DNA from 4 places in the Pseudomonas sp. SA233 genome. Region 3 is predicted to be linked to each of the others. Evidence: predicted binding sites of a transcription regulator. Region 3 holds the regulator's gene; each other region holds the start of a gene.
The links. Region 3 encodes sigma-54, which starts transcription at its own class of promoters, with help from an activator protein. Its sites were predicted from a motif close to ANTGGCATNNANNTTGCTNT; they were not measured.
Positions count from the first base shown of each region.

Region 1: nirB (nitrite reductase large subunit NirB) is a predicted target of sigma-54. The motif match lies at 1,279-1,298, and genes of this name have one in related genera.
Region 2: flgB (flagellar basal body rod protein FlgB) is a predicted target of sigma-54. The motif match lies at 2,177-2,196, and genes of this name have one in related genera.
Region 4: glnA (type I glutamate--ammonia ligase) is a predicted target of sigma-54. The motif match lies at 2,060-2,079, and genes of this name have one in related genera.

Region 1 is NZ_CP096449.1:1,394,255-1,402,031, forward strand. Features, by position in the region: gene M1D87_RS06495 (bifunctional nitrate reductase/sulfite reductase flavoprotein subunit alpha) at 1-1,131, shown strand, start outside; gene nirB (nitrite reductase large subunit NirB) at 1,425-3,977, shown strand; gene nirD (nitrite reductase small subunit NirD) at 3,977-4,339, shown strand; gene pcaQ (pca operon transcription factor PcaQ) at 4,693-5,625, shown strand; gene M1D87_RS06515 (FKBP-type peptidyl-prolyl cis-trans isomerase) at 5,961-6,725, shown strand; gene M1D87_RS06520 (YkvA family protein) at 7,018-7,458, shown strand; gene M1D87_RS06525 (helix-turn-helix domain-containing protein) at 7,570-7,777, shown strand, end outside.
Region 2 is NZ_CP096449.1:4,139,422-4,147,198, forward strand. Features, by position in the region: gene flgE (flagellar hook protein FlgE) at 1-522, opposite strand, end outside; gene flgD (flagellar hook assembly protein FlgD) at 554-1,258, opposite strand; gene flgC (flagellar basal body rod protein FlgC) at 1,274-1,717, opposite strand; gene flgB (flagellar basal body rod protein FlgB) at 1,720-2,130, opposite strand; gene cheR (protein-glutamate O-methyltransferase CheR) at 2,499-3,326, opposite strand; gene M1D87_RS19095 (chemotaxis protein CheV) at 3,379-4,308, opposite strand; gene flgA (flagellar basal body P-ring formation chaperone FlgA) at 4,386-5,138, shown strand; gene flgM (flagellar biosynthesis anti-sigma factor FlgM) at 5,303-5,617, shown strand; gene M1D87_RS19110 (flagella synthesis protein FlgN) at 5,667-6,134, shown strand; gene M1D87_RS19115 (flagellar brake protein) at 6,215-6,958, shown strand; gene M1D87_RS19120 (MFS transporter) at 7,301-7,777, opposite strand, start outside.
Region 3 is NZ_CP096449.1:1,064,467-1,072,243, forward strand. Features, by position in the region: gene M1D87_RS04930 (class II fumarate hydratase) at 1-304, shown strand, start outside; gene M1D87_RS04935 (superoxide dismutase) at 380-991, shown strand; gene M1D87_RS04940 (HPr family phosphocarrier protein) at 1,342-1,614, opposite strand; gene rapZ (RNase adapter RapZ) at 1,634-2,488, opposite strand; gene ptsN (PTS IIA-like nitrogen regulatory protein PtsN) at 2,491-2,955, opposite strand; gene hpf (ribosome hibernation-promoting factor, HPF/YfiA family) at 2,968-3,276, opposite strand; gene M1D87_RS04960 (RNA polymerase factor sigma-54) at 3,356-4,849, opposite strand; gene lptB (LPS export ABC transporter ATP-binding protein) at 5,025-5,750, opposite strand; gene lptA (lipopolysaccharide transport periplasmic protein LptA) at 5,751-6,275, opposite strand; gene lptC (LPS export ABC transporter periplasmic protein LptC) at 6,262-6,834, opposite strand; gene M1D87_RS04980 (KdsC family phosphatase) at 6,843-7,367, opposite strand; gene M1D87_RS04985 (KpsF/GutQ family sugar-phosphate isomerase) at 7,380-7,777, opposite strand, start outside.
Region 4 is NZ_CP096449.1:5,332,861-5,340,637, reverse strand. Features, by position in the region: gene M1D87_RS24480 (cupin domain-containing protein) at 1-382, opposite strand, end outside; gene glnA (type I glutamate--ammonia ligase) at 556-1,962, opposite strand; gene thiI (tRNA uracil 4-sulfurtransferase ThiI) at 2,433-3,887, shown strand; gene typA (translational GTPase TypA) at 4,015-5,835, shown strand; gene M1D87_RS24460 (PhoPQ-activated pathogenicity-related family protein) at 6,027-7,451, shown strand; gene M1D87_RS24455 (YkgJ family cysteine cluster protein) at 7,603-7,777, opposite strand, start outside.

The sequences.
Region 1 (7,777 bases), 330 kb from region 3:
CCGCAACCGGTCACCGAGCCTGCGCCCGTGGCGGCCTATGGCAAGCAGCAACCCTGGGCTGCCACCTTGCTGGAAAACCGCCTGCTCAACGGCCCGGGTGCTACCAAGGAAACCCGTCAACTGGTGTTCGACCTGAGCGGCAGCGGCTTCACCTATGCCGCCGGTGATGCCCTGGGCGTGTGGCCGCGCAACTGTCCCGCCCTGGTCGACGAGCTGCTGGCGCTGATACAGCTCGATGGCCAGACCATGGTCGAGCTGAAAGGCCAGCCCGCCATGCCGCTGACCGAAGCCCTGCAAGCGCACCTGGAAATCGCCAAGGTCACCACGCAGCAGTTGCAGGCCTTCGCCGGCAATGCCCCGGACCTGCAGCGCCTGCTGCAGCCCGATTGCAAGGCCGAGCTGCAGGACTGGTTGTGGGGGCGGCAACTGGTCGATGTTCTGCGCGCCTTTCCTCAGCAACTGCCGTTGGCCATTTGGCTGGAGTTGCTCAAGCCCTTGCAGCCGCGTCTGTACTCCATCAGCTCCAGCCCGCTGGCGCACCCGCAGCAGGTGCATCTGACCGTTTCCACGGTGCGCTATGGCGCGCGCAAAGGGGTGTGTTCAAGCTTCCTCGCCGACCGTGCGCAGGCGCTGAAGGTTGCCATCTTCCCGCAGGTGTCGAAGCACTTTCGCCTGCCCGAGGACGACAGCGTGCCGGTGATCATGGTCGGTCCCGGCACCGGCATTGCGCCGTTCAGGGCCTTTCTCGAAGAACGAGAGGCACGTGGGGCGAAAGGGGCTAACTGGCTGTTCTTTGGCGAGCAGTACGCAGCAACCGATTTCTATTACCAGGAGCAGCTACAGGCCTGGCAGGCTGCAGGGCACTTGCGCCTGGACACGGCGTTTTCACGCGACCAGGCCGAGAAGGTCTATGTGCAGCAGCGCATGCTGGAACAGGGCGCGCAGTTGTGGCAGTGGCTGGAGGCGGGCGCGTACTTCTATGTGTGTGGCGATGCGCAGCGCATGGCCAAGGATGTGGATGCGGCGTTGCGGGTCATCGTCGCCGAGCATGGCGGCATGGATGCCGCGGCGGCTGCGGCTTATGTTGAGGATTTGAGCAAAGCCAAGCGCTATCGGCGCGACGTGTACTGAGTGCACCGGGATGGGGTGTGGTGCACCCCGGTTGTGCAGTTTGATCGCTTGTGCCGGCCTCTTCGCAGCACAAGGCTGCTCCTGCAAGGGGGCGCGAAACCTGTAGGAGCAGCCTTGTGCTGCGAAGAGGCCGGCACAGGCAACCCAGTTGGCACACTCCCTGCTTTACCCTGGATACAACAAAGCCCACTGATCAACGGCGATCAACCCGGGCCCCCTACCGTGATGAATACAGGCAAAGGCGCCTGGAGCTTCGGCTCCAGGCGCTTTTTTTTTTGATCGAGGATCGGCTTATGAAGGCAACAGCGAGCAGCGGGCAACGAGAGCGACTGGTCATCGTCGGCAACGGCATGGTCGGCCACCATTGCGTCGAACAACTGGTCAGCCGCGGCGCCTTGCAGCGCTTCGAAGTGCATGTGTTCGGCGAAGAGCGCCAGCGTGCCTACGACCGCGTGCACCTGTCCGAGTACTTCGGCGGCAGCTGTGCCGAAACCCTGGCTCTGTGCGGGCAGGACTTCTACGGCGCCAACGGTGTGCACCTGCACCTCGGTGAAGCGGTGCTGGAAATCGACCGTGAGCACGCCGAAGTGGTTACCGCCGAGGGCCGTTACGGCTACGACCAATTGGTGCTGGCCACGGGTTCCTATCCCTTCGTGCCACCGATCGAAGGTTCCAGCGGCAATGCCCGCCTGGTCTACCGCACCCTTGACGACCTCGACGGCATCCGCGCTGCCGCAGCCAGTGCCCGACGTGGCGTGGTAGTGGGCGGTGGCTTGCTTGGCCTGGAAGCAGCCAACGCTCTCAAGTCGCTGGGCCTGGAAGCCCACGTGGTGGAATTCGCCCCACGGCTGATGCCGGTGCAGCTGGACGGCGAGGGCGGTGCCGCGCTCAAGGCACAGATCGAAGCGCTGGGTGTTGGCGTGCATCTGTCGCGGGCCACCCAGTCGATCAGTGCGGGTGAAGACTACCGCTACCGCATGAACTTCGATGGCGGCGAGCATCTGGAAACCGATCTGATCGTGTTCTCCGCAGGTATCCGCCCGCAGGATGCCCTGGGCCGTGCCTGTGGCCTGGACATCGCCGCGCGTGGTGGCGTGGTGATCGACAACCACTGCCGCAGCAGCGACCCACGCATCTTTGCCATCGGCGAGTGCGCCTCGTGGAACGGCAGCGTGTTCGGCCTGGTCGCCCCGGGCTACAGCATGGCGCGCAACCTGGCGGCATTGCTGATGGGTGAAGCCGCTGGCGAATTCACCGGTGCCGACATGTCGACCAAGCTCAAGTTGCTGGGCGTGGATGTCGGCTCCATCGGCGATGCCCATGGCGCCACTCCGGGCGCACGCAGCTACCGCTTCATCGACGAAGCCAACAGCGCCTATCGCCGGCTGGTGGTGGATGCCAGCGGCAAGCACGTGCTCGGTGCGGTGCTGGTGGGCGACAACAGCTACTACGACACCCTTCTGCAATACGCCCAGAACGGCATCGCCCTGCCAGCCGACCCGGCGGCACTGATACTGCCGCAAGGCGGCGGCGCACCGGCCCTGGGCGCCGATGCGCTGCCCGACAGCGCGACCATCTGCTCGTGCCACAACGTCAGCAAGGGCGCGGTCTGCGCCGCCATCGACAGCGGCTGCGGCGACCTTGCCGCAGTCAAGGGCTGCACCAAGGCCGCCACCGGTTGTGGTGGTTGCGCGGCACTGCTCAAGCAGGTATTCGAGCACGAGCTGACCGCTCGCGGCGTGGCGGTGGACAAGAGCCTGTGCGAGCACTTCGCCTACACCCGTCAGGAGCTGTACGGGCTGGTGCGGGTAGAGGGTATCCGCACCTTCAACGAACTGCTCGAACGCCACGGCAAGGGCCACGTTGGCTGCGACATCTGCAAGCCGGCGGTGGGCAGTATCCTCGCCTCGTGCTGGAACCAGCCGATCATGGACCCGGCGCTGGTGCCGCTGCAGGACACCAACGACACCTTCATGGCCAACATGCAGAAGAACGGCACCTACTCGGTGGTGCCGCGCATCCCCGGTGGTGAAATCACCCCCGACAAGCTCATCGTGATCGGCCAGGTGGCGAAAAAGTACGACCTGTACACCAAGATCACCGGCGGCCAGCGCATCGACCTGTTCGGCGCCCAGTTGCACGAGCTGCCGCTGATCTGGGGCGAGCTGATCGAGGCCGGCTTCGAAACCGGCCACGCCTACGGCAAGTCGACCCGCACGGTAAAGTCGTGCGTCGGCAGCACCTGGTGCCGTTATGGCGTGCAGGATAGCGTCGGCATGGCCCTGCGCCTGGAAGACCGCTACAAAGGCCTGCGCAGCCCGCACAAGCTCAAGTTCGCGGTGTCCGGCTGCACCCGCGAATGCGCCGAAGCACAGAGCAAGGACATCGGCGTGATCGCTACCGACAAGGGCTGGAACCTGTACGTATGCGGCAACGGCGGCATGCGCCCGCGGCACGCCGAACTGTTCGCCACCGACCTCGACGACGAAACCCTGGTGCGCCTGATCGACCGCGTGCTGATGTTCTACATCCGCACCGCCGACAAACTGCAGCGCACCTCGGTGTGGCGCGAGAACCTGGAAGGTGGGCTGGACTACCTGAAGCAGGTGATCCTCGACGACAGCCTGGGCCTGGCCAGCGAGCTGGAGGCGCAGATGCAGCATGTGGTCGACCAGTATGAATGCGAATGGGCCAACGCCCTCAACGACCCCGAGAAGCTCAAGCGCTTCCGTACTTTCGTCAACGACCGCCGCGCCGACCCGGACGTGCACTTCGTGCGCGAACGCGAACAGCGCCGGCCTGCTGCGCCACTGCACCTGATCCCAACCGTCGAGGAGGCTGTCTGATGAACTTGTCCAATGCTGCTGTGAAAACCCACGAGAACTGGCAGGTGGTGTGCCAGGCCGATGACCTGGTGGCCGACTCTGGCGTGGTGGTGTGGCTTGACGGTGTGCAGGTGGCGTTGTTCTACCTGCCTGGGCTGGAGCAGAGCCTGTATGCGGTGGGCAATCGCGATCCGCGGTCCGGGGCCAACATCATCGGGCGCGGGCTGGTCGGTAGCTTGCAGGGGGAGTTGGTGGTGGCGGCGCCGTTGTACAAGCAGCACTTCAGCCTGGAGAGCGGGGAGTGCCTGGAGGATAGCGGGCAGCGCTTGCGGGTGTGGCCGGTGCGGTTGAACGGGGAGGCGGTGGAGTTGGCTGTGGCCTGATATTCATCTGCCGCCTGCACCGGCCTCTTCGCGGGCACGCCTGCTCCCACAGGCCCTGCACAGGTCTGGAGAACTGCGGAGATCCTTGTGGGAGATTACCCAGCCCTTTTGGGCTGCGCTGTCGCGCAGAGAACAAATATCGCTCGTCTGACGCGTCCTTTGTAGGAGCAGCCTTGTGCTGCGAAGAGGCCGGTACAAGCGACAGACAGGCTTTGTCAGTACCGGCCTCTTCGCAGCACAAGGCTGCTCCTACAGAACCTCGCCGAACCAATGAGTCATGTGTTGTTCTATGAGAGCGGGTTCACCCGCGAAAGGGCCGGTACAGGCTATCTGCATGCGGTAAGCTTGAGCCCATGAACCTCGACACCCGCATCAAGTACCGCCACCTGCTGTGCTTCCTGGAGATTGCCCGGCAGGGCAGCCTGGCCAGGGCTGCCGACATCCTGGCAATCAGCCAGCCAGCCATCTCCAAGACCCTCAAGGAACTCGAAGACCTGCTGGAAACGCGCCTGTTCGCGCGCAGCCGTCAGGGCGTCGAGCTGACCCCGGCCGGCACGCGTTTCATGCGCTACGCCGGGCCCAGCGTGCAGGCCCTGCGCGATGGCGTCAGCAGCCTGCGTGGCGAGGCGCGGGCGCCGTCGCAGGTGCGCATCGGTGTGCTGTCCACGGTCGAAGGCCTGCTCATGCCCGAAGTGCTGTGCCGCCTGCACCAGCGGCATGAGGCGCTGGTGATCAGTGTGGTCACCGGGGTCAGCGCGCAGCTGCTCGGCCAGTTGCGCCTCGGCGAACTGGAACTGGTGGTCGGGCGCATGACCGACAGCCCGCAGATCCAGGGCCTGTCGTTCGAGCACCTGTACAGCGAGTCGATGAGCCTGGTGGTGCGGCCAGGCCACCCGCTACTGGCCAGCAAGCCAGTAGAGCGCGGGGAGGTTGGACATTACCCGCTGGTGCTGCCGCCAGCCGGCACCACCATCCGCCAGCATGCCGACAGCCTGTTCGTGCAATGTGGCATCCAGATGCCCGCCCAGCGCCTGGAAACCCTGTCGCTGGCGCTGAGCCGGCGCTACCTGCTGGGCAGCGATGCCGTGTGGGTGGCACCGCGCGATGCGGTGCTGCTCGACCTGCGCCGGGGCGAGCTGATCGAGCTCGACCTGGGTGTGCGCGAGCCGGGCGGCTCGGTCGGCATCTGTCGCAATGCCGCCTTGCCGCAGAGCCTGCCTGGGCAGTGGGTATGCGAGGTGTTGCGCGAGGTAGCGGGGCAGTACCGAGAGGGCAGCTACCCCTGAACGCAGGTTTTTTTGGCCCTTTCGCCGGCAAGCCACACACAGGGATAGCAACTGCTTCCGGGCCTGTGGTGAACCTGTGGGAGCTGGCTTGCCGGCGATAGGGCCAGTGCAGGCTTTTCAGCATTCAGCTAAATAAATCCGCCGCAAAACCGGGCAAAGGCGCCGCAACCGATCAATACTGGCCAGTGGCTGCACATCCTTTGATGAATAAGCGTTTAACTACTGAACTTCCTTACCAAAACCCGCTCCTATGCCGGTAGCCATTGGTCATGGCCGCCTGCTAAGCTCGCGGCTTTACCCTGATTGCCCTTTTGGCGCATGAACAAGGAAATAGCATGAAACAGCATCGTTTGGCGGCTGCGGTTGCCCTGGTAGGCCTGGTACTGGCTGGCTGTGATCAACAGACCAGCAGCCCCGAGCTGAAGACTCCGGCACAGAAAGCCTCCTACGGTATCGGCCTGAACATGGGCAAGAGCCTGGCTCAGGAAGGCATGGAAGACCTTGATTCGAAAGCAGTAGCCCTCGGCATCGAAGACGCCGTTGGCAAGAAGGAACAGCGCATCAAGGACGAAGAGCTGGTAGAGGCCTTCACTGCGCTGCAGAAGCGTGCCGAAGAGCGCCTGGCCAAGGCCAGCGAAGAAGCCGCCTCCGCCGGCAAGAAATTCCTCGAGGAAAACGCCAAGAAGCCAGGCGTGGTCACCACTGCCTCGGGCCTGCAGTACGAAGTGGTCAAGAAGGCCGACGGCCCGCAGCCCAAGGCGACCGACGTGGTCACCGTCCACTACGAAGGCAAGCTGATCGATGGCAAGGTGTTCGACAGCTCCGTCGAGCGCGGCAGCCCGATCGACCTGCCGGTCAGCGGCGTGATCCCGGGTTGGGTCGAAGGCCTGCAGCTGATGCACGTCGGCGAGAAGTACAAGCTGTTCATCCCGGCTGAACTGGCTTACGGCGCGCAAAGCCCAAGCCCGCTGATCCCGGCCAACTCGGTACTGGTATTCGACCTGGAACTGATCGCCATCAAGGATCCGGCCCAGCTGCAAGGCGCCGAGCCGGAAGCGGAAGCTCCTGCCGAGGCCCCGGCCGAAGCGCCTGCCAAGTAACACTGGCTGGCCCACGCAAAACGCCCCGTCCCGACGGGGCGTTTTCGTTTGTGCCGGGTAGTTGGACGAACCTGCAACTGCTGATACTGTCCGAGGAAATGCAGCGTGAAGAAGCAGAATGCTTCTGACGCAAACCGTTTGCGGCGTACGTACCCAAGGTGTGAAACGACTGTGTAAAAAACGCCCGATCTGACCGAGGCCCTTGCCTGGCAGGCACCTGGGGTCAGAAACGTCGCCCTGTTCACAAGGTTATCCACAATAAATGTGGATAACCTTTTCCTCTGGAGGCTCCATGAGCGCACCCTGGAATTTTGCCCGTTTCCTGCCGTTGGCCGAGCGCCTGCTCAGCCGCGGCCGGTTGCCCGCCTTGCTGTTCGCGGTAGCTCGCAAAGGCCCGCGCATCGGCCAGCTGCGTGAAGACGTGAAGCTGCTGCAGTCGCTGTGCCTGGCCTGGTGGCGCGGCGAGTACCGTGCCATCAGCCCCAAGGCGCTGGTAACCATCGTCGCCGGGCTGCTGTATTTCGTCAGCCCCATCGACGCCATTCCCGACTGGCTGCTGGGCGTGGGTTTCCTCGATGACATCGCGGTGCTGGGCTGGATACTGAAGACCGTGGCTGACGAACTGGCGCGCTTCAAGGCCTGGCGCGACAACCAGGCGCCCGAACGGCTGCGCGTGGTCGAGCGCCTGCCGGCCACCCCCGAAGCGCTGCGGTTGGAACGCAACACGCAGTGAAACTGGCCGCAACCGCAGCGCAACTGCACAGACCCCAGAGTTGGTAATATAATTGGCATAAGGGTTATGCCTACGGATTACATGCTGTAATCCTTTTTAAAGGGGTTTGTAATGGGTATTCAGGTCATCAGCCGGGACGGTCAACCCGAGTACGCCGTCGTTCCCTGGGAACAGTACCAGGCACTGCTCAAGGCCGCTGGGCAGGCACCAGCCGAGGTGCTTGCCAGTGAAGCGCAGGGCGATGTGGCCAGTGCGCCATTGCCGGCCTTCAGCGAAGTGGCACAGATTCGCCAGGCCAAGGGCATTGCCCCTGAGCAAC
Region 2 (7,777 bases), 2.7 Mb from region 3:
CACTTCCAGCGGGATGTCGGCGGCCGAAGAATTCAGGTTGATGCCCTGGTCGATCAGCGATGTTGCCTTTGGCTGCAGCGCCGACGTATCGATCTGCAGATCGGTCAGCACGCCCTTCTGGATCTTGCCAGTCGAGTCGGCGGCATAGCCCTGCAGGCGCAGGCCGTCCGAGGTAACCACGAAATTGTCCTTGCTGGCCTGGAAAGCACCCGCACGGGTGTACACGCGCGAGCCGTTATCGGACAGCACGAAGAAGCCCTGCCCCTGGATCCCCATATCCAGCACGTTGCCGGTGGTGTTGACGTCACCCTGGGTGAACTGCTGGGAAACCGCTGCCAGGCGCACGCCGTTACCCACCTGGTTCTTGCCAACACCCAGGCGGTTGGAACCTGCATAGACATCGGCGAACTCGGCACGCGACGACTTGAAGCCATTGGTGTTGACGTTGGCGATGTTGTTGCCGGTGACATCCAGTTGCTTGTTTGCTGCGTACAGACCGCTAAGGCCGATATTGAAAGACATGAATTCGCTCCTTTTGCCGCTCTAGCGGGCCTTAGATACCGATGGTTTGCACGTCGGAGAGGGACACTTTGCCAACACCGGCGAGGTTGAGCACCATTTCGCCGGCGGCACTGAAACTGACGCTGGTCACCTTGGCTGGCAACAGCGTGTTCATCTGCACCGACTTGCCATCCACCGTGGTGGTAGCAGTGAAGGTGTAAGTACCAGGGTCGACTTTCTCGCCACTGCTGTTGGTACCGTCCCAGATGAAATCGGCGTAACCGGCTTTCTGCTCGCCCACCTCGATGGTCTTGACGGTATTGCCGTCCTTGTCCTTGATGGTGATCTTCGCTTCGCCGATGGCTTGCGGCACGACGAACTGCGCATTGAAGCTTTCTGCGGTGTCGACCACGGCCTTGTCGTTCTGCACTACCACCGAACGCCCGACCAGCGAGGACGCCTGCAGGGCCTGGGACGAGGCCATTGCGCTGGTGATGGAGTTGACCGATTCGTTCAGCGAGGTAATGCCTTCCAGGCTGCTGAACTGCGCCAACTGGGCAACGAACTCACCGTTGTCCTGTGGGTCCAGCGGGTTCTGGTGCTGCATCTGGGTGACCAGCAATTGCAGGAACGCGTCCTTGCCGAGCGAGTCGTTGCCGGTCTTGGATGCGGTGTCCGTGGTCTTCTTGGTGCTGGTGCCTACACCCGACGCCGCGAGCACGTCGTTGAGGTTCACACCGTTGGTATCGATTGCCATGGTCTGGTTTCCTTATCACTGACCGAGGGTCAGGACCTTCTGCATCATGGCCTTGGCCGTATTCATCAGCTCGGCGTTGGTCTGGAACGCGCGGCTGGCGGAGATCATGTCAGCCATCTCTTCAACCACGTTGACGTTCGGGTAGTAGACGTAGCCGTCTTTGTTCGCCGCCGGGTGGTTGGGCTCGTAACGGGCCTCCAGATTGCTCTGGTCCTCGACGATGCCTTTTACCTGCACGCCCTGCCCTGCCTCGCCCTGGTCTTCGAACAGCGACTGGCTGCCGCCGGCCTGTGCGTCCTGGAAGGTGGTGGCGAACACCGGGTGGCGAGCGCGGTAGGTCTGGTCGATGCTCGAGGACACGGTCTCGGCGTTGGCGATGTTGGAAGCAACGGTGTTCAGGCGCGTGTTCTGCGCACTCATGCCGCTACCGGCAATGTTGAAGACACTGGAAAGGGACATGATCATTCTCCCCGCAGGGCCGAAACCAGCCCTTTGAATTTACTGTTGAGCAAGGTGAAGCTGGCCTGGAAGCCGACGGCGTTTTCGGTGTAGTTCGATTGCTCGATCTGCGCGTCCACGGTGTTCTGGTCGATCGACGGCTGCGTTGGCGTGCGGTACTTGAGGGTATCGTCGGCCATGGCCAAGCCCTCGGCCTCGATATGGCGGCTGTTGGTACGATCGAGGCTGAAACGGCCGCCACTCTGCTGCTTGTCGCTTTCGGCAGCGAGCACCGAGGCGAAGTCCATGTCGCGCGCCTTGTAGTTGGGCGTGTCGGCGTTGGCGATGTTGTTGGCCAGCACTTCGGCGCGCTGGGCGCGGAAGCCCAGGGCCTTTTCGTGAATACCAAGCGCCTTGTCGAAGCTGATGCTCATGTCGGGGAAACCTTCGGAGGTTGACCGGAATATCGTTGGGCAAGGTTTAGCAAGGGCTGTGCCAACCAACAGAAAGCCCGGAAATACGGGCTTGCAGGGCAAGGTGCTGTCAGAGTGATGCCAGAAAAGCGGCAAAGGCCTTCCGCCTTCGGGCGCGAAAGCGGCAATTGCCGGGCGGCAGAAGCGGCAAAACAAAAAATTGACGTCAGCATTTCTCCTGCGCCGGCCTCTTCGCGGGTAAACCCGCTCCCACCGGGTTCTGCACAGCTTTCAAGGTCGGCGCGGTACCTGTGGGAGCGGGTTTACCCGCGAAGAGGCCGGCACAGGCAAACAAAAAGGCCGGCAACTTTCGCTGCCGGCCCTCTTGGTTACTTCGCCTGGTAAATGATCCCCGGGCTGCACTGCACCATCTGATAATGGTCCGGCAACCCGTTCAGCGCCTCGGAAGCCCCGAGGAACAGATACCCACCCGGCTTCAAGGTACTGTGGATACGCAACAGAATGTCCTTCTTCACCTGCGCCGAAAAATAGATCAGCACGTTACGGCAGAACACCACATCGAACTTGCCCAGGCTGGCATAGCTGTCGAGCAGGTTGAACGAGCGGAACTCGACGCGGCTGCGAATCGCCGGCTTGACCGCCCAGCGCCCCGGCCCCTTGGTGTCGAAGTAGCGCTGCAGGCGCTCCTGGGACAAGCCTCGGGCAATCGCCAGGCTGTCGTACTCGCCGGTCTTGCAGTTGGTCAGCATGGTGCCGGACAGGTCGGTGGCAACGATCTGCGCGCCCATCTTCAACTGGCCGAGGTTGCTACGCTCGAACTCGTCGATGGCCATCGAGATGGAATACGGTTCCTGCCCCGACGAACAGGCCGCCGACCACATGCGCAGGCGCTGGCCGGGGTTGTTGCGGATGAACTCTGGGATGACCTTGTTCTTCAGCACCTCGAACGGGTAGGTATCGCGAAACCACAGGGTCTCGTTGGTGGTCATGGCATCGACCACCTGCTCGCGCAAACCGCCGCGCGGCTGGGCCTGGATGCGCTGCACCAGCTCGCCCAGGCTCTTGATGCCCTGTTGCTCCATCAGCTTGTTGAGACGGCTGGAGACCAGGTACTGCTTATTCTCGCCCAGCAGGATGCCACAGGCTTTCTCCAGGAAGACCCGGAACTGTTCGAAATCCAAATTACCCGTAGACACTACTGCCGCCTCTTTTAAATCACTGGTGCCGGGGGGCCTGCCCCCGGCTGCTTCAATGCGTTGCCTTGATCCGGTCGACCACCCGCTGGGCCAGGTCGTCCGGCTTGAACTTGGCCAGGAAGTCATCGGCACCGACCTTCTTGACCATCGCCTGGTTGAACACCCCGGAAAGCGAAGTATGCAGGCAGATGTGCAATTTTTGCATGCGCGGATCGCTGCGGATCTCTGCCGTTAGCGTATAGCCGTCCATTTCCGGCATTTCAATGTCCGAGATCATCATCAGGAACTCTTCTTCCGGCTTCTTGCCCTCATCCACCAGCTGGCGCAGGTAGTTCAGGGCCTGACGGCCGTCATTGAGCGCCACCACCTCGACCCCCACCGTCTGCAGGCAGCGGCTGACCTGCTTGCGCGCCACCGACGAATCGTCGACGGTGAGCACCCGCAGCAGCACGGCCTTGTCCTGCACCTCGGCATCGATCACCCCGGCCGACACCGACTCGGACGACGGCGCCACTTCGGCCAGCACCTTCTCCACATCGATGATCTCGACCATGCGGTTGTCCACCCGGGTGACCGCGGTCAGGTAGTGGTCGCGGCCGGTGCCCTTGGGTGGCGGATGGATCTCTTCCCAGTTCATGTTGACGATGCGCTCCACCGAGTGCACCAGGAAGCCTTGGGTCTTGGTGTTGTACTCGGTGATGATCACGAAACTGTTGCGCGTGTCTTCCTGCAGCGGCCGCAACCCGGTGGCCATCGACAGGTCGAGGATCGGGATGGTCGCCCCGCGAATATTGGCAACACCGCGCACCACCGGGTGCGCCTTGGGCAGCAGGGTCAGCGCAGGGCATTGCAGCACTTCCCTGACCTTGAATACGTTGATGCCGTAAAGCTGCTCGCCATTGAGGCGGAACAGCAGCAATTCCAGGCGATTCTGCCCCACCAGCTGCGTGCGCTGGTTGACCGAATCCATAACACCTGCCATGCCAGACTCCTTTATGTTTCAGCCTTTCGTTGCAACTCAGGTAGCGAGTCGGCACGGGCTTTGCTTTTTTGAGCGCCATGTACACGAAAACGACATTTTTCCGACGATTGACGCGCCTGCTGACTGGCTCGCTGGCCATGCTGTGCCTTCTGGTGCCCGGCGTTCGCACGGTAGCAGACGCGTTTACCTTGCCTGAACAGCTTATCGGTGTCACTCAAGGGTTTCTTGAATTCAGCGTCGAAGATTATCTGGCCACCACCCAGACCGCCGGCCGTTACGAGATCCAGGTCAACCCGCTGGATCCGCGCCTGCGTATGCCGCTGTGCAGCCAGCAGCTGGACGCCTCGCTGGAAAGCCCGGCTCAGCCGCTGGGCCGCGTCACGGTGAAGGTACGCTGCGAAGGCTCAGCGCCCTGGACCGTGTTCGTGCCGGCCACCGTGCGGCTGTTCCGCGATGTGGTGGTGGTGACCCGGCCGCTCAAGCGCGACAACGTGGTGGGCGAAGGCGATGTGGCCCTGCGCGAGCGGGATGTCGGCACCCTGGGCCAAGGCTTCCTGACCGAACTGGAACAGGCGGTAGGCATGAAGATGCTGCGCCCCACGGTGATCGACCAGGTACTCACCCCGCAACACCTGGAACAGGCCGAGGTGGTGCGCAAGGGTGACCACGTGGTGATCATCGCCCGCAGTGGCAGCCTGAGTGTACGCATGCCCGGCGAAGCCCTGAGCAAGGGTGGCCTGAGCGAACAGATCCGGGTGCGCAACCTCAATTCCAAACGGGTGATCAAGGCCAGGGTGACCGGCCCTGGGCAGGTCGAGGTAAGTATGTAGCCAGCCCACTGATTTGCGCTGGCGGTGAGGAACCGCTTTTCCTAAACTGTGTCAGAAAACGGGTTCGCGAGCTTGCTGACAGGCGGCTATGCATTTGTGCCTAAAGTTTCTTTCGGGTTGGCCGAAAACAAGGCAAGCGTCCAAATACCCAGAGGTTTCTGATCATGGTCATCGACTTCAGTCGTTTGAATAACTCTCCGTCCGTCACGGGCGGCGTGCGCGGCAACACCGCGAACGGCAGCGCCGAAAAACCGGCAGCCAGCCAGGAAGCGGCAACCGCCACCAGCGCCAGCGGAGAAGCGGTACACCTCAGCCAAGAGGCCCAGCAGTTGCAGAAGATCAGCGACAAGCTGCGCGACGAGCCGGTGGTCAACAGTGCCCGTGTGGCCCAGTTGAAACAGGCGATCGCCGACGGCAGCTACCAGGTCGATGCCGGCCGGGTCGCCAGCAAACTGCTCGATTTCGAAGCCCAGCGCTGACCGTTCGGCGCGCTGACTTCACGGACGCTAGAAAAGCCAAGAGTTAGCCATGCACGACACCACCTTGCTGCAACTGATCGAAGATGACATTGCCCCTATGCAGGAACTGCTGGACCTTCTGCAAAAGGAAGCGATCGCCCTGCACGGCCGCGACATGGCGCCACTGGAGAATATCCTGGCCCGCAAGCAGTCTTTGATCGTGCTGCTGGAGCAGCAAGGCCTGCGGCGCAACAACCTGCTTTCCAGCCTTGGCCTGAGCCCTGATCGCGCCGGAGTGGAGGCCGTGGCGGCACAATCGCCGAACGGTGAACTGCTGCTGCAGCAACTCGATGTGATCAGCCAGCTGATGCAAGCCTGCCAGCAGCTCAACGAGACCAATGGCCGGATCATCCAGGTGCAGCAGCACGTCACCAACAACCAGATCCGGATCCTCATGGGTGGCGATTCTCCGTCGCTCTACGACAGCCGCGGCAGCACCTCGCCGCTGGCCAAGCCACGGGCGCTCAGCCAAGTGTGATTTTTTCTATCAAGGCACGGAACATACTGGCAAAATGCCGTTAATTGCGTGTGTCGCTTTTGCCTGGAGAACGATAAGCCGTGTTCAATGAATCCGATGCCCCGCAGCCGCCAAAGGTGCTGAACACCCCTTTGGAGATTGCGGCCAACTTGCGGCAGCTGCAGGAAAGCCACGACCCCCTGATCATCACCTTCCACGACCGCAGCCAGCGCTTCCAGAGCTACGTGGTGCACGTGGACCGTGAAAGCAATACCCTGGCGCTGGACGAAATGATCCCGCGCGACGGTGAGAAGTTCATCGAGAACGGCGAACACTTCCGCGTCGAAGGCTTCCACGATGGTGTGCGCATCGCCTGGGACTGCAACCACGAGTTGAAGATCAGCGAAGTCGACGGTCACCGCTGCTACCGCGGCGCCATGCCCCTGGAAATGACCTACCACCAGCGCCGCAATGCCTTCCGCGCCGCGCTGAAGCTGTCGCAGCTGGTCGATATCATCCTCGATGGCACCCACCTCAAGGGCAACGGCGCCCTGCGTGGCAAGCTGCTGGACATCTCCGCCACCGGCTGCAAACTGCGCTTCGAAGGCAATGTCGAGGATCGCCTGCAACTGGGCCAGGTGTACGAGCGTTTCAAGGCGGGGAACCCGCTGGGCCTGGTCGACACCATGGTCGAGCTGCGCCACCTGCATTACGAAGAGCGGATCAACACCACCTTTGCCGGCGTGCGCTTCCATAACCTTACCGGGCAGGCGCAGCGCAAGGTCGAGAGCTTTGTGTACCAGTTGCAGCGTGAAGCGCGGCGGTTCGACAAGGACGACTATTGATCGTCGGCTGAATGAAAAAAAACGCCACCTATCAAGGTGGCGTTTTCATTTGTGATTCTCCTGTGCCGGCCTCTTCGCGGGCACGCCCGCTCTCATAGAGCTGCACATAACTCATTGAATAGCAGGGATTCTGTGGGATCGGCTTTAGCCGCGAACACCGGCGCAGCCGGTGCCATGCACCGCGTTGGATTCTTCGCGGCTAAAGCCGCTCCCACAGGGTACGCGTACTGCTTGCGGATTCTGTTCTCTACGCGACAGATCTCCCACAGGTACAGCGCAAGCCTTGAGCCCGGCGCAACTTCATGTGGGAGCGGGCGCGCCCGCGAAGAGGCCGGCACAGGCCTACACCGACTTGCTGACCTCACCTTCCGGCTCAGGCTCCTTGTCAGCCCCCTTCTCCTCCGCCTCGGTATCCTCGGCCGCCACCGGCGCCTGCATTACCTCCTGCACCGTCTGCTCATCCACCCGTGGGTCCAGCGCCGCCGACAGTGGCGAACCGGCAGCCGGCATCGCAACGTGGCCCAAAGGCGCATCCTGCACCTGGTGCAGCCCGGTAACCGCTTTCGGCCGAATGCGCCACACCAGCACCAGGGCAAAGAACACGAAGAAGGCATACAGCATCTGCGGGCCCAGCACCTTCATCAGCACGCCTGCCGCCAGCGGCCCGATACTCGCCCCCACGCCGTAGGTCACCAGCAGCATCGCGGTCAGGGACACCCGCCGCTCGCTTTCCACATGGTCGTTGGAAAACGCCACCGCCAGCGGGTACAGGCAGAACTGCAGCAACGAAATCACGAAGCCTATGCCGAACAGCAACTC
Region 3 (7,777 bases):
GATCGCCCGCAACCTGCTGGAGAGCATCGAGCTGATGGCCAACGTTAGCCGCCTGCTGGCCGACAAGGCCATCGCGAGCTTCAAGGTCAACGAAAGCAAGCTCAAGGAAGCCCTGGCACGCAACCCGATTCTGGTCACGGCGCTGAACCCGATCATCGGCTACCTCAAGGCCGCTGAAATCGCCAAGACCGCTTACAAGCAGGGCCGTCCGATCATCGACGTGGCGCTGGAGCACACCGACCTATCGCGTGACCAGCTGGAAGCGCTACTGGACCCGGAAAAACTCACCGCCGGTGGTATCTGACACTGAGTCACGGCCCAAGCGCCAGCGGTGGCCGCGTTGGTCATCGCCCAACCCATGCCTACGGAATTCACTGATATGCCCCATACCTTGCCTGCACTGCCTTACGCTTACGCTGCGCTGGAACCGCACATCGACGCGCAGACCATGGAAATCCACCACACCAAGCACCACCAGACCTACGTCACTGGCCTCAACGCCGCCATCGAAGGCACCGAGTGGGCTGAGTGGCCGGTGGAAAAACTGCTCGGCGCGGTCGGGCAACTGCCGGAAAACCTGCGTGGTGCGGTGACCAACCATGGCGGCGGGCACGCCAACCACAGCCTGTTCTGGACCGTGATGTCGCCGCAGGGCGGGGGAGAGCCGCAGGGTGCTCTGGCGCAGGCCATCGACGCCCAACTGGGCGGCTTCGATGCCTTCAAGGAGGCCTTCACCAAGGCTGCGCTGACCCGCTTCGGCAGTGGCTGGGCCTGGCTCAGCGTGACCCCGCAGAAAACGCTGGTAGTGGAAAGCAGCGGCAACCAGGACAGCCCGCTGATGCACGGCAACACGCCAATCCTCGGCCTGGACGTGTGGGAGCATGCCTATTACCTGAAGTACCAGAACCGTCGTCCGGAATACATCGGTGCCTTTTACAACGTCATTGACTGGGCGGAAGTGGAGCGCCGCTACCTCGAAACCCTGAAGTGAGTCTCCCCGGTATGCGCTCCCAGATGATGTCCGTCAGCCGCGTGCGCCTGTTTCGCCTGTTTCGCATGACGCTTGGGACTTTGCTGTTGCTCGCAGGCACTGCATTGCTATTGGCGCGCGGCTTCGCCTGGTTGGACCTGGCCTGGCCAGCTTGGGGGTGTGCATCGGTTTGCGCCGGATGATGGGGTGTTCACCGGTTTCGCTGTGGGAGCGGCACATAACTCATTGAATTAGCGGGGACTCTGTGGGAGCGGCTTTAGCCGCGAACACCGGCGCAGCCGGTGCCATGCACCGCGTTGGATTCTTCGCGGCTAAAGCCGCTCCCACAGGGTAAGCGTACCGCTTGCAATTCATTCGCCTTCGTCGAAGAAGTTGTTGATCAGCTCGACCAGCGCATCCATGGCATCAACGTCCTGCTCGCCTTCGGTATGCAGGTGCACCTGGGTGCCCTTGCCGGCCGCCAGCATCATCACCGCCATGATGCTCTTGCCATCCACCAACTTGTCCGGCGCACGGCCAACCCTGACCTGGCAGGGGAAGCGGCCGGCAACGCCGACGAACTTGGCTGCCGCCCGGGCATGCAGACCCAGCTTGTTGATGATGGTGATTTCACGGGCGGGCATCGTGGGGCGGATCCTTGGGCTAGAGGTCGCGGTGGCGGACCTGGACGTTTTTCAGGGATTGCTGCAGCAGTTGGCCAAGGCGTTCGGTGATGTACACCGAGCGGTGGTGGCCGCCGGTGCAGCCAATGGCAATGGTGACGTAGGCACGGTTGCTAGCGGCGAAGCGGGGCAGCCACTTGAGCAGGTAGCTGGAAATGTCGTTGAACATCTCTTCGACATCCGGCTGTGCGGCCAGGTAGTCGATTACCGGTTGGTCGAGGCCGGAATGCTCACGCAGCTCGGGTTTCCAATAGGGGTTGGGCAAGCAGCGCACATCGAACACCAGGTCGGCATCGACCGGCATTCCGCGCTTGAAACCGAACGACTCGACCAGGAACGCGGTGCCAGGCTCGGGCTGGTTGAGCAGGCGCAGCTTGATCGAATCACGCAGCTGATACAGGTTCAGGCTGGTGGTGTCGATCTTCAGGTCGGCCAGGTCTGCAATCGGCCCCAGCAATTCGCTTTCTACCCGGATCGCTTCCGCGAGCGAGCGGTTGGCGTTGGTCAGCGGGTGGCGTCGGCGGGTTTCCGAGAAACGCTTGAGCAGTACGTCTTCGTCGGCATCCAGGTACAGCACGTCGCACTGGATATGCCGGGCGCGGGCTTCTTCGAGCAACTCGGGGAAACGCGTCAGGTGGCTGGGCAAGTTGCGCGCGTCGATCGACACGGCGACCTTGGGTTGCTGCAACTCGGTGTTGATCAGCGCATTTTCCGCCAGTTGCGGCAGCAGCCCGGCGGGCAGGTTGTCAATGCAGTAGAAACCGTTGTCTTCCAGGACATCGAGGGCGGTGCTCTTGCCGGAGCCGGACCGGCCGCTGACGATGATCAGGCGCATGTTCAGTGCTCGTTCTGTACGTCCAGGACAACCTGGAACAGGGCCTCGCTGCTGGTGGCCGCACGCAGGCGATCACGGACCTCCTTGCGATCGAGCATGCTGGCAATCTGGCGCAGCAATTCCAGATGGGCATCGGTGGCGGCTTCTGGCACCAGCAGGACGAACAGCAGGTCCACCGGCGCGCCATCGATGGCGTCGTAGTCGATAGGCGCTTCCAGGTGCAGCAGGGCGCTGACCGGAGCGGAACATCCTTCAAGCCGGCAGTGCGGGATGGCGATGCCGTTGCCGAAACCGGTCGAACCGAGTTTTTCCCGGGCGACCAGTTTTTCGAAGACGTCTTGCATCTCCAGTTCGGGCACTTGTTCGGCGATGACGGTGGCGACCTTTTCCAGGGCGCGCTTCTTGCTGCCGCCCGGCACGTTCACGAGGGAACGGCCGGGGGTCAGGATGGTTTCAAGTCGGATCATGGATGAGGGGGATCAGCGGGCAGCTGCACCTTGCAGCAGGCTTTGCTGTTTTTCCTTGTGTTTTTTCAGTTGGCGGTCGAGCTTGTCGGCCAAGGCGTCGATCGCTGCATACATGTCTTCGTGTTCGGCGTTGGCAACCACTTCGCCGCCGGGAATCTGCAAGGTCGCCTCGACCTTCTGCTGCAGCTTCTCGACTTTCATGATGACCTGCACGTTGGTGATCTTGTCGAAGTGACTTTCCACGCGAGCGAGCTTTTCAAGCACATAATCGCGCAGTGGCTGGGTGACTTCTACATGCTGTCCACTGATATTGACTTGCATACAGCTTCTCCTTTGTTGCCCGTGCATAAAGAGGCAGGTCTTGCACCTGCCCCACAAACGCTGTGGCACATCTCAGGGGCTACATCAGTCGCTTGCGCTCGCTCGACGGTGCGATGCCGAGGGACTCGCGGTACTTGGCGACGGTGCGACGGGCTACCTGGATGCCTTGTGCCTCCAGTAAACCAGCGATCTTGCTGTCACTCAATGGCTTTTTCTGATTTTCCGCCGCAACCAGTTTCTTGATGATCGCGCGGATAGCCGTAGACGAGCATTCTCCGCCTTCGGAGGTGCTGACGTGGCTGGAGAAAAAGTATTTCAGTTCGTAGATGCCACGCGGGGTGTGCATGTATTTCTGCGTGGTTACCCGCGAAATGGTCGACTCGTGCATGCCCACCGCTTCGGCGATGTCATGCAGCACCAAGGGCTTCATCGCTTCGTCGCCGTGGTCGAGGAAGCCGCGTTGATGCTCGACGATCTGCGTGGCCACCTTCATCAGGGTTTCGTTGCGGCTTTGCAGGCTCTTGATGAACCAGCGCGCTTCCTGCAGCTGGTTGCGCATGAAGGTGTTGTCGGCACTGGTGTCGGCCCGGCGCACAAAGCCAGCGTACTGCGGGTTTACGCGCAGCCGCGGAATGGCCTCCTGGTTCAGCTCCACCAGCCAGCGGTCGCTGTCCTTGCGTACGATGACGTCGGGCACCACGTACTCAGGCTCGCTGGACTCGATCTGCGAGCCGGGGCGCGGGTTGAGGCTTTGTACCAGCTCGATGACCTGGCGCAGCTCGTCTTCCTTGATTTTCATGCGACGCATCAGCTGGCTGTAGTCGCGGCTGCCGAGCAGGTCGATGAAGTCGGTGACCAGGCGCTTGGCTTCCGCCATCCACGGGGTGCTGGCGGGCAGCTGGCGCAATTGCAGCAACAGGCATTCGCCAAGGGTGCGGGCGGCAACGCCTGCTGGCTCGAACTGCTGGATGCGGTGCAGTACCGCTTCGACCTCGTCCAGCTCGATATCCAGCTCCGGATCGAAACCGGCGCAGATCTCCTCGAGGGTGTCTTCCAGGTAGCCCTGGCCGTTGATGCTGTCGATCAGGGTGACGGCGATCAGGCGGTCGGTGTCGGACATCGGAGCCAGGTTCAGTTGCCACAGCAGGTGGCTTTGCAGGCTTTCGCCGGCCGATGTGCGGGTGGTGAAGTCCCACTCGTCGTCGTCGTTGCTCGGCAAGCTGCTGGCACTGGTCTGGTAGATGTCTTCCCAGGCGGTGTCGACCGGCAGTTCGTTGGGGATGCGCTCGCTCCATTCACCGTCTTCCAGGGTGTCGGCACTGGTCGTGCTTTCCTGGAAGCTGTTGTCCTGGACTTCAGCGGCCGGCTTGTTCTCGGCGTTGTCCGCCATCGGGTCGCTGTTGTCGAAGTCGTCGCCGTCTTCCTGACGTTCGAGCATCGGGTTCGACTCCAGCGCTTCCTGGATTTCCTGTTGGAGGTCCAGGGTGGAGAGCTGGAGCAGGCGGATGGCCTGTTGCAACTGCGGTGTCATCGTCAGTTGCTGGCCCATTTTTAGGACGAGCGATGGTTTCATGGCTGGGGCTTAATACCTTGTTCGCCGGCGCGCATGCGCCATCCACTACACGAGGGCGCCGGGGCGCCAGATCAAGCAAGTTTTATGCCTTAAATTGTAGCGTTTGCCTAGAGTACCGTAACACTTTACCCCAGGTTCCAGGGCTATTTGCCAGTACTCCAGGCGCGTGCCGGGCTCAGAGCCGGAACTCGTGGCCCAGGTAAACTTCTTTGACCAGGTCGTTGGCCAGGATGGTTTCGGCGTCGCCTTCGGCGATCAGCCGGCCATCATTGACGATATAGGCGGTTTCGCAGATATCCAGGGTCTCACGCACGTTGTGGTCGGTGATCAGTACACCGATGCCCTTGGCCTTGAGGTGATGGATGATCTGCTTGATGTCGCCGACCGAAATCGGGTCGACACCGGCAAACGGTTCGTCCAGCAAGATGAACTTGGGTGCGGTCGCCAGCGCGCGGGCAATTTCCACGCGGCGGCGCTCACCACCGGACAGGCTCATGCCGAGGTTGTCGCGAATGTGGCTGATGTGGAATTCCTGCAGCAGGCTTTCCAGCTCTTTGCGCCGGCCGTCGCGGTCGAGGTCCTTGCGGGTCTCGAGGATGGCCATGATGTTGTCGGCCACCGACAGCTTGCGGAAGATCGAGGCTTCCTGCGGCAGATAGCCGATGCCCGCGCGGGCGCGACCGTGCATGGGCTGGTGGCTGACATCGAGGTTGTCGATCAGCACGCGCCCCTGATCGGCCTGGACCAGGCCGACGATCATGTAGAAGCAGGTGGTCTTGCCGGCGCCGTTGGGGCCGAGCAGGCCGACGATCTGGCCGCTGTCGATAGACAGGCTGACGTCGCGTACGACTTGCCGCCCCTTGTAGCTCTTGGCCAGGTGCTGGGCTTTGAGGGTTGCCATTTACTCGGCCTTCTTCTTGGGCTGGATCACCATGTCGATACGCTGACGCGGCGAGGTCACGTTGCCACCACGACCGGCGGTCGCCACCTGGGTCTGGGTGTTGTAGACGATCTTCTCGCCTTCGGTGGTGTTGCCTTCGTTCTCGACCTTGGCGCGGTCGGTGAGGATCACCATGTCCTTCTGCGACTGGTACTGGATGGTCACCGCCCAGCCTTTCATCTTGTCCGGCTTGGCTGCGCTCTGCTGCTGCTCGAAGTAGGCCAGGTTGCCCACCGAGGTCACCACGTCGATGTCGCCGGAGGCGGAACGGGTGATGGTCACGGTGTTGCCTTTGATCATCATCGAACCCTGGGTGATGATCACGTCGCCGGTGTAGGTGGCCACGCCCTGCTTGTCGTCCAGGTGGGCGTTGTCGGCCTGGATGCGGATAGGCTGGTCACGGTCATTCGGCAGGGCGAGGGCGCTCGCGCTTCCCAGTGCTGCGCTCAGGCTGAGCAAAAGGGGGAGGGTTTTAACGAGCCTCATACTGTCCTCTTACGTTAGAGAGCAAGTCCATCTTGCCTTCTTTCAAATACGCTTTCATTCCTTTGCCCGTAGTTGTGCCACCGGCGCCGTCGATTCTAACGGCTTGCTCGGTCTGCGCATATTGCTTCTGCGGGAACACGGTCATGCGTGAGCTGGTAATGATCATTTCGCGCTGCTTTTCGTCGGTGCGGGCGACCCGTACGTTGTCGATCAGTTCGACTTCGCTGCCGTCCGGGTTGACCTCGGCGCGGGTGCTCTGTACGTGCCACGGGTATTCGGTACCGCGGTACAGGTGCAGGTCCGGCGTGGTCAGCAGGGTGATTTCGCTGGCTTTCAGGTGTTCGACCTTGTCAGCGGTCATTTCATACTGCAGCTTGCCGTCGGGCAGGAACTGCACGCTGTGGGCGTTGACTGCGTAGTAGTCGATGGCGCTTTCGTCGACCTGGGCCACAGGCTTGTCGAGGAAGCTTTCCGGGCTGACATTCCAGTAGCCGATCGCCACCAGCAGGGCGGCGATTACCGCGAGCAGCGCAATGTTGCGGGCTTTCTTGCTGAACATGGGCAGCCTTACAGGTAGTTGGCGTTGGCAGCGTCCAGGGTGCCCTGGGCCTGCATGATCAGTTCGCAGAATTCACGGGCCGCGCCTTCGCCGCCACGTGCCTGGGTCACGCCATGGGCGTGCTGGCGAACGAACGGCGCGGCGTTGGCCACCGCCATGCCCAGTGCGACCCGGCGGATCACCGGCAGGTCGGGCAGGTCGTCGCCAAGGTAGGCCACTTGAGCATAGCTCAGGCCCAGTTCGGCGAGCAGGCCGTCCAGCACCACCAGTTTGTCCTCGCGGCCCTGGTACAGGTGCGGGATGCCGAGGTTCTTCGCCCGGCGCTCGACCACCGGGGTCTTGCGCCCGCTGATGATCGCGGTGGTCACGCCCGAGGCCATGAGCATCTTGATGCCCTGGCCGTCGAGGGTGTTGAAGGTCTTGAACTCGCTGCCGTCCTCGAGGAAGTACAGGCGCCCGTCGGTGAGCACGCCGTCCACGTCGAACACTGCCAGCTTGATGCCTTTGCCGCGTTGCATGAGGTCCTGGTTCATTCCATTGCTCCTTTACATCACGCCGGCGCGCAGCAGGTCGTGCATGTTCAGGGCGCCGGTGGGGCGGTCCTCGCGGTCCACCACCACCAGGGCGCCGATCTTGTGGTCTTCCATGATCTTCAGGGCCTCGGCCGCGAGCATCTCGGCGCGGGCCGTCTTGCCGTGCACGGTCATGACTTGATCGATCAGGGTGGTGTGGACGTCGATGTTGCGGTCCAGGCTGCGGCGCAGGTCGCCGTCGGTGAAGATCCCGGCCAGCTTGCCGTCGGCTTCGACGATCACGGTCATGCCCAGGCCTTTGCGGGACATTTCAAGGAGTGCGTCCTTGAGCAGGGTGCCGCGGGGCACCTGGGGCAGTTCGTCGCCGGCGTGCATCACGTTCTCCACCTTGAGCAGCAGGCGGCGGCCCA
Region 4 (7,777 bases), 1.5 Mb from region 3:
CGTGGAACACCATGACAGTGGCGGGTTGCGCAGTGGTGTGCCCGCGGTGCACTTCCCCTTGAAGTTCGGCCAGCGTCTGGCCTGCAACCAGGCTTGTGCGCTTGCCGTCACGGGTTTCCACCTCGAGTCGCCCCTCGGTCAGATAGCCTAGATTGAGTGCCTGGTGACAGTGCCAGCCAAGGGTGGTGTGGGCAGGAATGCTGACTTTCACAAGCGACAGCACTGGTCGTCCTTCGGGGTAATCGAGATAGGGAGTACCGTCCCAACTGCCGGTGGCGCGGTGAAGCACCTGTGACGTTGCCTGGCCTGGCGCGGTGCCATTGCTGGCGCAGCCGGTGAGGAGGGCGGATACGGTAATCATTGCAGGTAGAAGTTTGCGCATGGCGTGATGTCCTTTGACTGAAGGGACGCCTACCCTGCGTGCTGAGGGGGCGGCGAAATGTCAGCGGCATCTGCCGGTTCTGTATGAAATCGATGAGGCAGCCACGGAAACGAAAACGGCCTCCCGAAGGAGGCCGTTCGTGATCATGTCATCGGCGTGAGGCGCCGATCAGATCAGCAGCTGTAGTACAGCTCGTATTCCAGCGGGTGAACGAAGGTGCGGACCTTGATTTCTTCTTCGCTCTTCAGCTCGATGAAGGCATCGATGAAGTCGTCGGAGAACACGCCGCCCTTGGTCAGGAACGCACGGCCCTTGTCCAGCTCTTCCAGAGCTTCCTTCAGGCTGCCGCAAACCTGCGGGATGTCCTTGGCCTCTTCAGGCGGCAGGTCGTACAGGTTCTTGTCGGCAGCATCGCCTGGGTGGATCTTGTTCTGGATACCGTCCAGGCCGGCCATCAGCAGGGCCGCGAAGGCCAGGTATGGGTTGGCCGATGGGTCCGGGAAGCGAGCTTCGATACGGCGGGCTTTCGGGCTGCCGACGTAAGGAATACGGATCGAGGCGGAACGGTTGCGAGCCGAGTAGGCCAGCATTACCGGGGCTTCGAAGCCTGGGACCAGACGCTTGTAGGAGTTGGTCGACGGGTTGGTGAAGCCGTTCAGGGCCTTACCGTGCTTGATGATACCGCCGATGAAGTACAGGGCGGTGTCGGACAGGCCGGCATAGCCTTCACCCGAGAAGGTGTTCTTGCCGTCTTTCCAGATCGACATGTGCACGTGCATGCCCGAGCCGTTGTCGCCGTACAGTGGCTTCGGCATGAAGGTGGCGGTGCGGCCGTAGGCGTCGGCAACGTTGTGCACGACGTACTTCAGCGCCTGTACTTCGTCAGCCTTCTTCACCAGGGTGTTGAACTTGACGCCGATTTCGTTCTGGCCGGCAGTCGCCACTTCGTGGTGGTGAACTTCGACGGTCTGGCCCATTTCTTCCAGTGCGTTGCACATGGCAGTACGGATTTCGTGGTCGTGGTCGAACGGCGGAACCGGGAAGTAGCCGCCCTTCACGCCTGGACGGTGGCCTTTGTTGCCGCCTTCCACGTCAGCGCCGGTCATCCACGAGCCTTGCTCGGAGAAGATCTTGAACATCGAGCCGGAGATGTCCGACTGGAACTTCACTTCGTCGAAGATGAAGAACTCTGGCTCCGGGCCTGCGAATACGGTGTCACCGATGCCGGTGCTCTTCAGGTACTCTTCGGCGCGCTTGGCAATGGCGCGAGGGTCACGATCGTAGCCTTGCATGCTCGACGGGTCGACGATGTCGCAGGTGAGGATCAGGGTCGGCTCTTCGGTGAACGGGTCCAGTACGGCAGTTTCGTCGACCGGCATCAGGATCATGTCGGAGGCTTCGATGCCTTTCCAGCCAGCGATGGAGGAACCGTCGAACATCTTGCCGACTTCGAAGAAGTCGTCTTCCAGTGCATCACGCGCCGGCATGGTCACGTGGTGCTGAGTGCCTTTGGTGTCCGTGAAACGCAGATCAATCCACTTGACGTCATGATCTTTGATGAGTTGAACCGACTTCGACATGTTGTCCTCCGGATGGTCTAGAGCGCGGTGGGCCGCTGCCCTGGAAAAAGGGTGTTGCCGGGCGCGGATAGTCGGCCAAGCTTACCTGCCTCACAAGGGAGCAAATTGCATGCCAGTGCCCGAAAATGGCGAGGGCGGGATAAAAGGGGGCGTTTGCGGGCATCTGGGAGTGGGGTGCTGGGGAAAAGTGCACTTTTAAGATGCGAATTTTGGTAGCAGTGCACCAATAGTGTGCATTGCTTGAGTTGTGTGCTTTCTTTGGGGGCCTCATCGCCGGCAAGCCAGCTCCCACAGGTAGGGCGCAGGTCTTGAGGACTGTGGATAGCCTGTGGGAGCTGGCTTGCCGGCGATGAGGCCGGTGCAGGCAATATAAATCCGACCTTCTGTACAAAAGTTGGTCAAATCCTGAGCAATTTCCGCTATAATTCGCGCCCCTCATTTTCGGCAGGCCCTGCGCGCGCTGTTAACCAATGAAACTTATCGTCAAAGTCTTCCCAGAAATCACCATCAAGAGCCGGCCGGTGCGCAAGCGCTTCATCCGCCAGCTCGGCAAGAACATCCGCAACGTGCTCAAGGACCTCGATCCTGAGCTCGTGGTCGATGGTGTCTGGGACAATCTCGAAGTGGTCACCCGCGTCGAAGACGAAAAGGTCCAGCGCGAGATGATCGAGCGCCTCACCTGCACCCCGGGTATCACCCACTTCCTGCAGGTAGAGGAATACCCGCTCGGCGACTTCGATGACATCGTCGCCAAGTGCAAGCAGCACTTCGGCCACCTGCTGGCCGGCAAGCACTTCGCCGTGCGCTGCAAGCGCGGTGGTCACCACGACTTCACCTCGATGGACGTCGACCGTTACGTCGGCAGCCAGCTGCGCCAGCAGTGCGGCGCCGCCGGCATCGAGCTGAAAAACCCGGAAGTCCTGGTGCGCATCGAAATCCGTGACCAGCGCCTGTACGTGATCCATAACCAGCACCAGGGCATCGGCGGCTACCCGCTGGGCGCCCTGGAGCAGACACTGGTACTGATGTCCGGTGGCTTCGACTCCACCGTGGCGGCTTATCAGATGATGCGCCGCGGCCTGATGACCCACTTCTGCTTCTTCAACCTCGGTGGCCGTGCCCACGAGCTGGGCGTGATGGAAGTGGCTCACTACCTGTGGAAGAAGTTCGGCAGCAGCCAGCGCGTGCTGTTCATCAGCGTGCCGTTCGAGGAAGTGGTCGGCGAGATTCTGAACAAGGTCGACAACAGCTACATGGGCGTGACCCTCAAACGCATGATGCTGCGTGGTGCCGCGCACATGGCCGACCGCCTGGAGATCGATGCCCTGGTCACCGGCGAAGCGATTTCCCAGGTGTCCAGCCAGACCTTGCCGAACCTGTCGATCATCGACTCGGCCACCGACAAGCTGGTGCTGCGCCCCCTGCTGGCCAGCCACAAGCAGGACATCATCGACCAGGCCTACGCGATCGGCACTGCCGACTTCGCCAAGCACATGCCAGAATACTGCGGCGTGATCTCGGTAAACCCGACCACCCACGCCAAGCGCCACCGCATGGAGCATGAAGAGAAGCAGTTCGACATGGCCGTGCTGGAGCGCGCCCTGGAACGCGCCCGGTTGATCTCCATCGACCATGTGATCGACGAACTGGGCAAGGACATCGAAATCGAGGAAGTGACCGAGGCGCTGCCCGGCCAGATCGTCATCGACATTCGTCACCCCGATGCCCAGGAAGACGAACCTCTGGTGCTGGACGGTATCGAAGTCCAGGCCATGCCGTTCTATGCCATCAACAGCAAGTTCAAGCAGCTGGATGCCAACCGCCAGTACTTGCTGTATTGCGACAAAGGTGTGATGAGCCGTCTGCACGCACACCACCTGCTCAGTGAGGGACATGCCAATGTGCGTGTTTATCGTCCGGCATAAGACGCCAGGGCTGTATGGCGGCAGCATCCGCCATCGCCCTCCCGACCACCGGGCCCGCTGAGCCTCAAACCGTACATATTCGCCGCCTACACTGGCGGCAACCGAATCCTCTGATCGAGATACAGTTGTGATCGAAAATCTGCGTAACATCGCCATCATCGCCCACGTTGACCATGGTAAAACCACCCTGGTCGACAAACTCCTGCGCCAGTCCGGCACCCTGGAGCGTAACGAGCTCAACGACGAGCGCGTGATGGACTCCAACGACCAGGAAAAAGAGCGCGGCATTACCATCCTGGCGAAAAACACCGCCATCAACTGGAACGGCTACCACATCAACATCGTCGACACCCCCGGCCACGCCGACTTCGGTGGCGAGGTTGAGCGTGTAATGTCGATGGTCGACTCCGTGCTGCTGCTGGTCGATGCCCAGGACGGCCCGATGCCGCAAACCCGCTTCGTGACCAAGAAGGCTTTCGAAGCTGGCCTGAAGCCGATCGTCGTGATCAACAAGGTTGACCGCCCGGGTGCGCGTCCTGACTGGGTTCTGGACCAGATCTTCGACCTGTTCGACAACCTCGGTGCCACCGATGATCAGCTGGACTTCCAGGTTGTCTACGCCTCGGCCCTGAACGGCATCGCCGGTCTGGACCACACCGACATGGCCGAAGACATGACCCCGCTGTACCAGTCGATCGTCGACAACGTACCGGCGCCGAACGTTGACGTCGATGGCCCGTTCCAGATGCAGATCTCCGCTCTGGACTACAACAGCTTCCTCGGTGTTATCGGCGTTGGCCGTATCGCCCGTGGTCGTATCAAGCCGAACACCCCGGTTGTTGCCATCGACACCGAAGGCAAGAAGCGTAACGGCCGTATCCTCAAGCTGATGGGCCACCACGGCCTGCACCGCGTCGACGTTGAAGAAGCCCAGGCTGGCGACATCGTCTGCATCAGCGGTTTCGACGAGCTGTTCATCTCCGACACTCTGTGCGACATGAACAACGTCGAGGCGATGAAGCCACTGACCGTTGACGAGCCGACCGTTTCGATGACCTTCCAGGTCAACGACTCGCCGTTCTGCGGCAAGGAAGGCAAGTTCGTCACCAGCCGTAACATCAAGGAACGTCTGGACAAAGAGCTGCTGTACAACGTTGCACTGCGCGTTGAAGAAGGCGACTCGGCTGACAAGTTCAAGGTTTCCGGCCGTGGTGAGCTGCACCTGTCGGTTCTGATCGAAACCATGCGTCGTGAAGGCTTCGAGATGGCTGTAGGCCGCCCTGAAGTGATCATCCGCGAAGTCAACGGCGTGAAGCAGGAGCCGTTCGAGAACGTCACCATCGACATCCCTGAAGAATCCCAGGGCAAGGTCATGGAAGAAATGGGCCTGCGTAAGGGCGACCTGACCAACATGGCGCCGGATGGCAAAGGCCGTGTACGTCTGGAGTACAACGTACCTGCTCGTGGTCTGATCGGTTTCCGTAACCAGTTCCTGACCCTGACCAACGGTGCTGGCATCCTGACCTCGATCTTCGATCGCTACGACACCATGAAAGCCGGCCAGATGTCCGGTCGTCTGAACGGTGTACTGGTTTCGATCGAGACCGGCAAGGCGCTGACCTACTCGCTGGAAACCCTGCAGGCTCGCGGCAAGCTGTTCATCGAGCACGGCCAGGACATCTACAACGGTCAGATCATCGGCCTGAACAGCCGTGACAACGACCTGGGCGTGAACCCGACCAAAGGCAAGAAGCTCGACAACATGCGTGCTTCGGGCAAAGACGAAGTCATCGCCCTGGTACCGCCGGTTCGCCACACCCTGGAACAGGCCCTGGAATTCATCCAGGACGACGAGCTGTGCGAAGTGACTCCGAAGTCGATCCGCCTGCGCAAGAAGATCCTGGACGAAGGCGAGCGTACCCGCGCTGCCAAGAAAGCCAAAGCTTGATCGTCTAGCTTGAGCTGAAACGAAAACGCCCCCGGTCGAAAGGCCGGGGGCGTTTTTGTTTGTCTGACGCAGGTTTTTGTAGGTGATATCTCAAGCTGATGTAGGTGGCATCTTTCACGGCCTTTTGCGACTTGTGCGCGCTTGTTGTGATGCATAGCGTGAAGTGCTTTCTCGAAGCAGGAAGCATGCACATGAATTACCGTTTAGCGCTGGCCATCCCCTGCCTGATGGCTGGCTTGCAGGCTTGCACCCTGCAGGATTGTGCCAGCCTGCGTCCGCAGGATGTTGTCCAGTGCCATATTGGCAAGGTGCGTCAGGCACCCTTGGAAGCCGTATTGCTCGAGCAAGCCTCCGAGCCTGGGTATGCGTTCCGTCGCTTGCAGATGGTTTCGCAGGTTTGGGAACCAGCGCCGGTGGTTGAGCCGCGCCGCTGGGAGCATGATGTCGAGCTGCATATCCCGCACAATGCCGTGCCCGGCAAAGCCTTGCTGGTGGTGAACAACGGTGTACGGTTCGGACCGGCGCAAACCCCGGACTATACCCGCGAGGCATTGCGCGAAGTCGCCCTCAAGGCACGGATGGCCGTGGTCATGATCAGCGATGTGCCCAATCAGTACGTGACCTTCAACGATAACGAGAAGCCCTTGCGCGAGGATGACGCCGTGGCCCATACCTGGGCTCATGCGCTTCGCGGCGCCGCGCCGGAATTGCCACTGCACGTGCCGATGGCCGCGGCGGCAAGCCGGGCGATGGATCTGGCCGAGCAAGAGCTGGCAGGGCAAGGGCTCACGGTGGACCGCTTCATTATCACGGGTGCCTCCAAGCGCGGCTGGAGCGCATGGCTCACGGCATTGGCCGATGAGCGGGTGATGGCCATCGTGCCCAGTGTGATCGACGTCGCGGATACTTCGGACATGCTGGCCGGATTGCGCAAGCGCTATGGTGGTCACTGGCCCCTGGCGCTGGGTTCCTACCAGCAGGCTGGTGTCCTGCAACAGCTGGGCACCCCGGCTTTCGAGCAGCTGATGGCGATGATGGACCCGATGCAGTACCTGAACGAGAAAAGGCAGCGTCTGGCCATTCCCAAGTACTTGGTGTCCGCCAGTGGTGACGATTTCTTCGCCCCTGACCCGGTCACCGATTATCAGCAGCGCCTGCCGGGTCAGACCAGCCTCAGGGTATTGCCGAACTCCGACCATGGCGGGGTGCGTCAAGCGGTAGTCAGTACCTTGGTACCTGCGGTGTCGCGCTTGCGCGATGGGGCCCCTCTGCCAAGCGTGCAGGTGTCGCCGAACGGGCAAGGCGGGCAGATGAGCGTCGAATTCTCCGAGCCGCCAGTGGCGGTTAAGGTCTGGACGGCGAGTAACAGCCAGGACCGCGACTTCCGTTTTGCCTGCGGGGTGCGCTACCAATCCGAGACGCTCGCTCCCATGCAGAGTTTCACCCTGCAGCGCACGCCGCCGGCGGTGGGATGGCAGGCGCAGTTCGTCGAAGCGAAGTTTGCTGATGGCTTTATCGCGACCAGCCCGGTCAGCGTGCTGCCGCAGACCTATCCCGAACATCCACCGGCGGAGCAGGGTGGTGCGTGCAGGAGCTTTCCCTCTGGCGGAAAGTAGAAATCTGGCTTGGCACATAATTGGCCAGCAGTGGCCGCTTTGCGGCCCTTCGCGGGCTTGCCCGCTCCCACAGGTGTGTCGCTGAACCCATGATTTGCGCGCCCCTTGTGGGAGCGGGCAAGCCCGCGAAGAGGCCCTTGAAGGCTAGCGATCAGCGCCCGACCACCTTGGGCTTGTACGCACAATAACCTGGCCGCGGCCCGACCTTGGGGTGGTTGCGGCAAGTATCCGGCCGCTTGTCATAAATGGTGCACAGCCGGCTTTTACGATCCAGATACAGGCAGTCATCATTGCTCATCCGGGTCAGGGTGAAGATCCCCGACTTC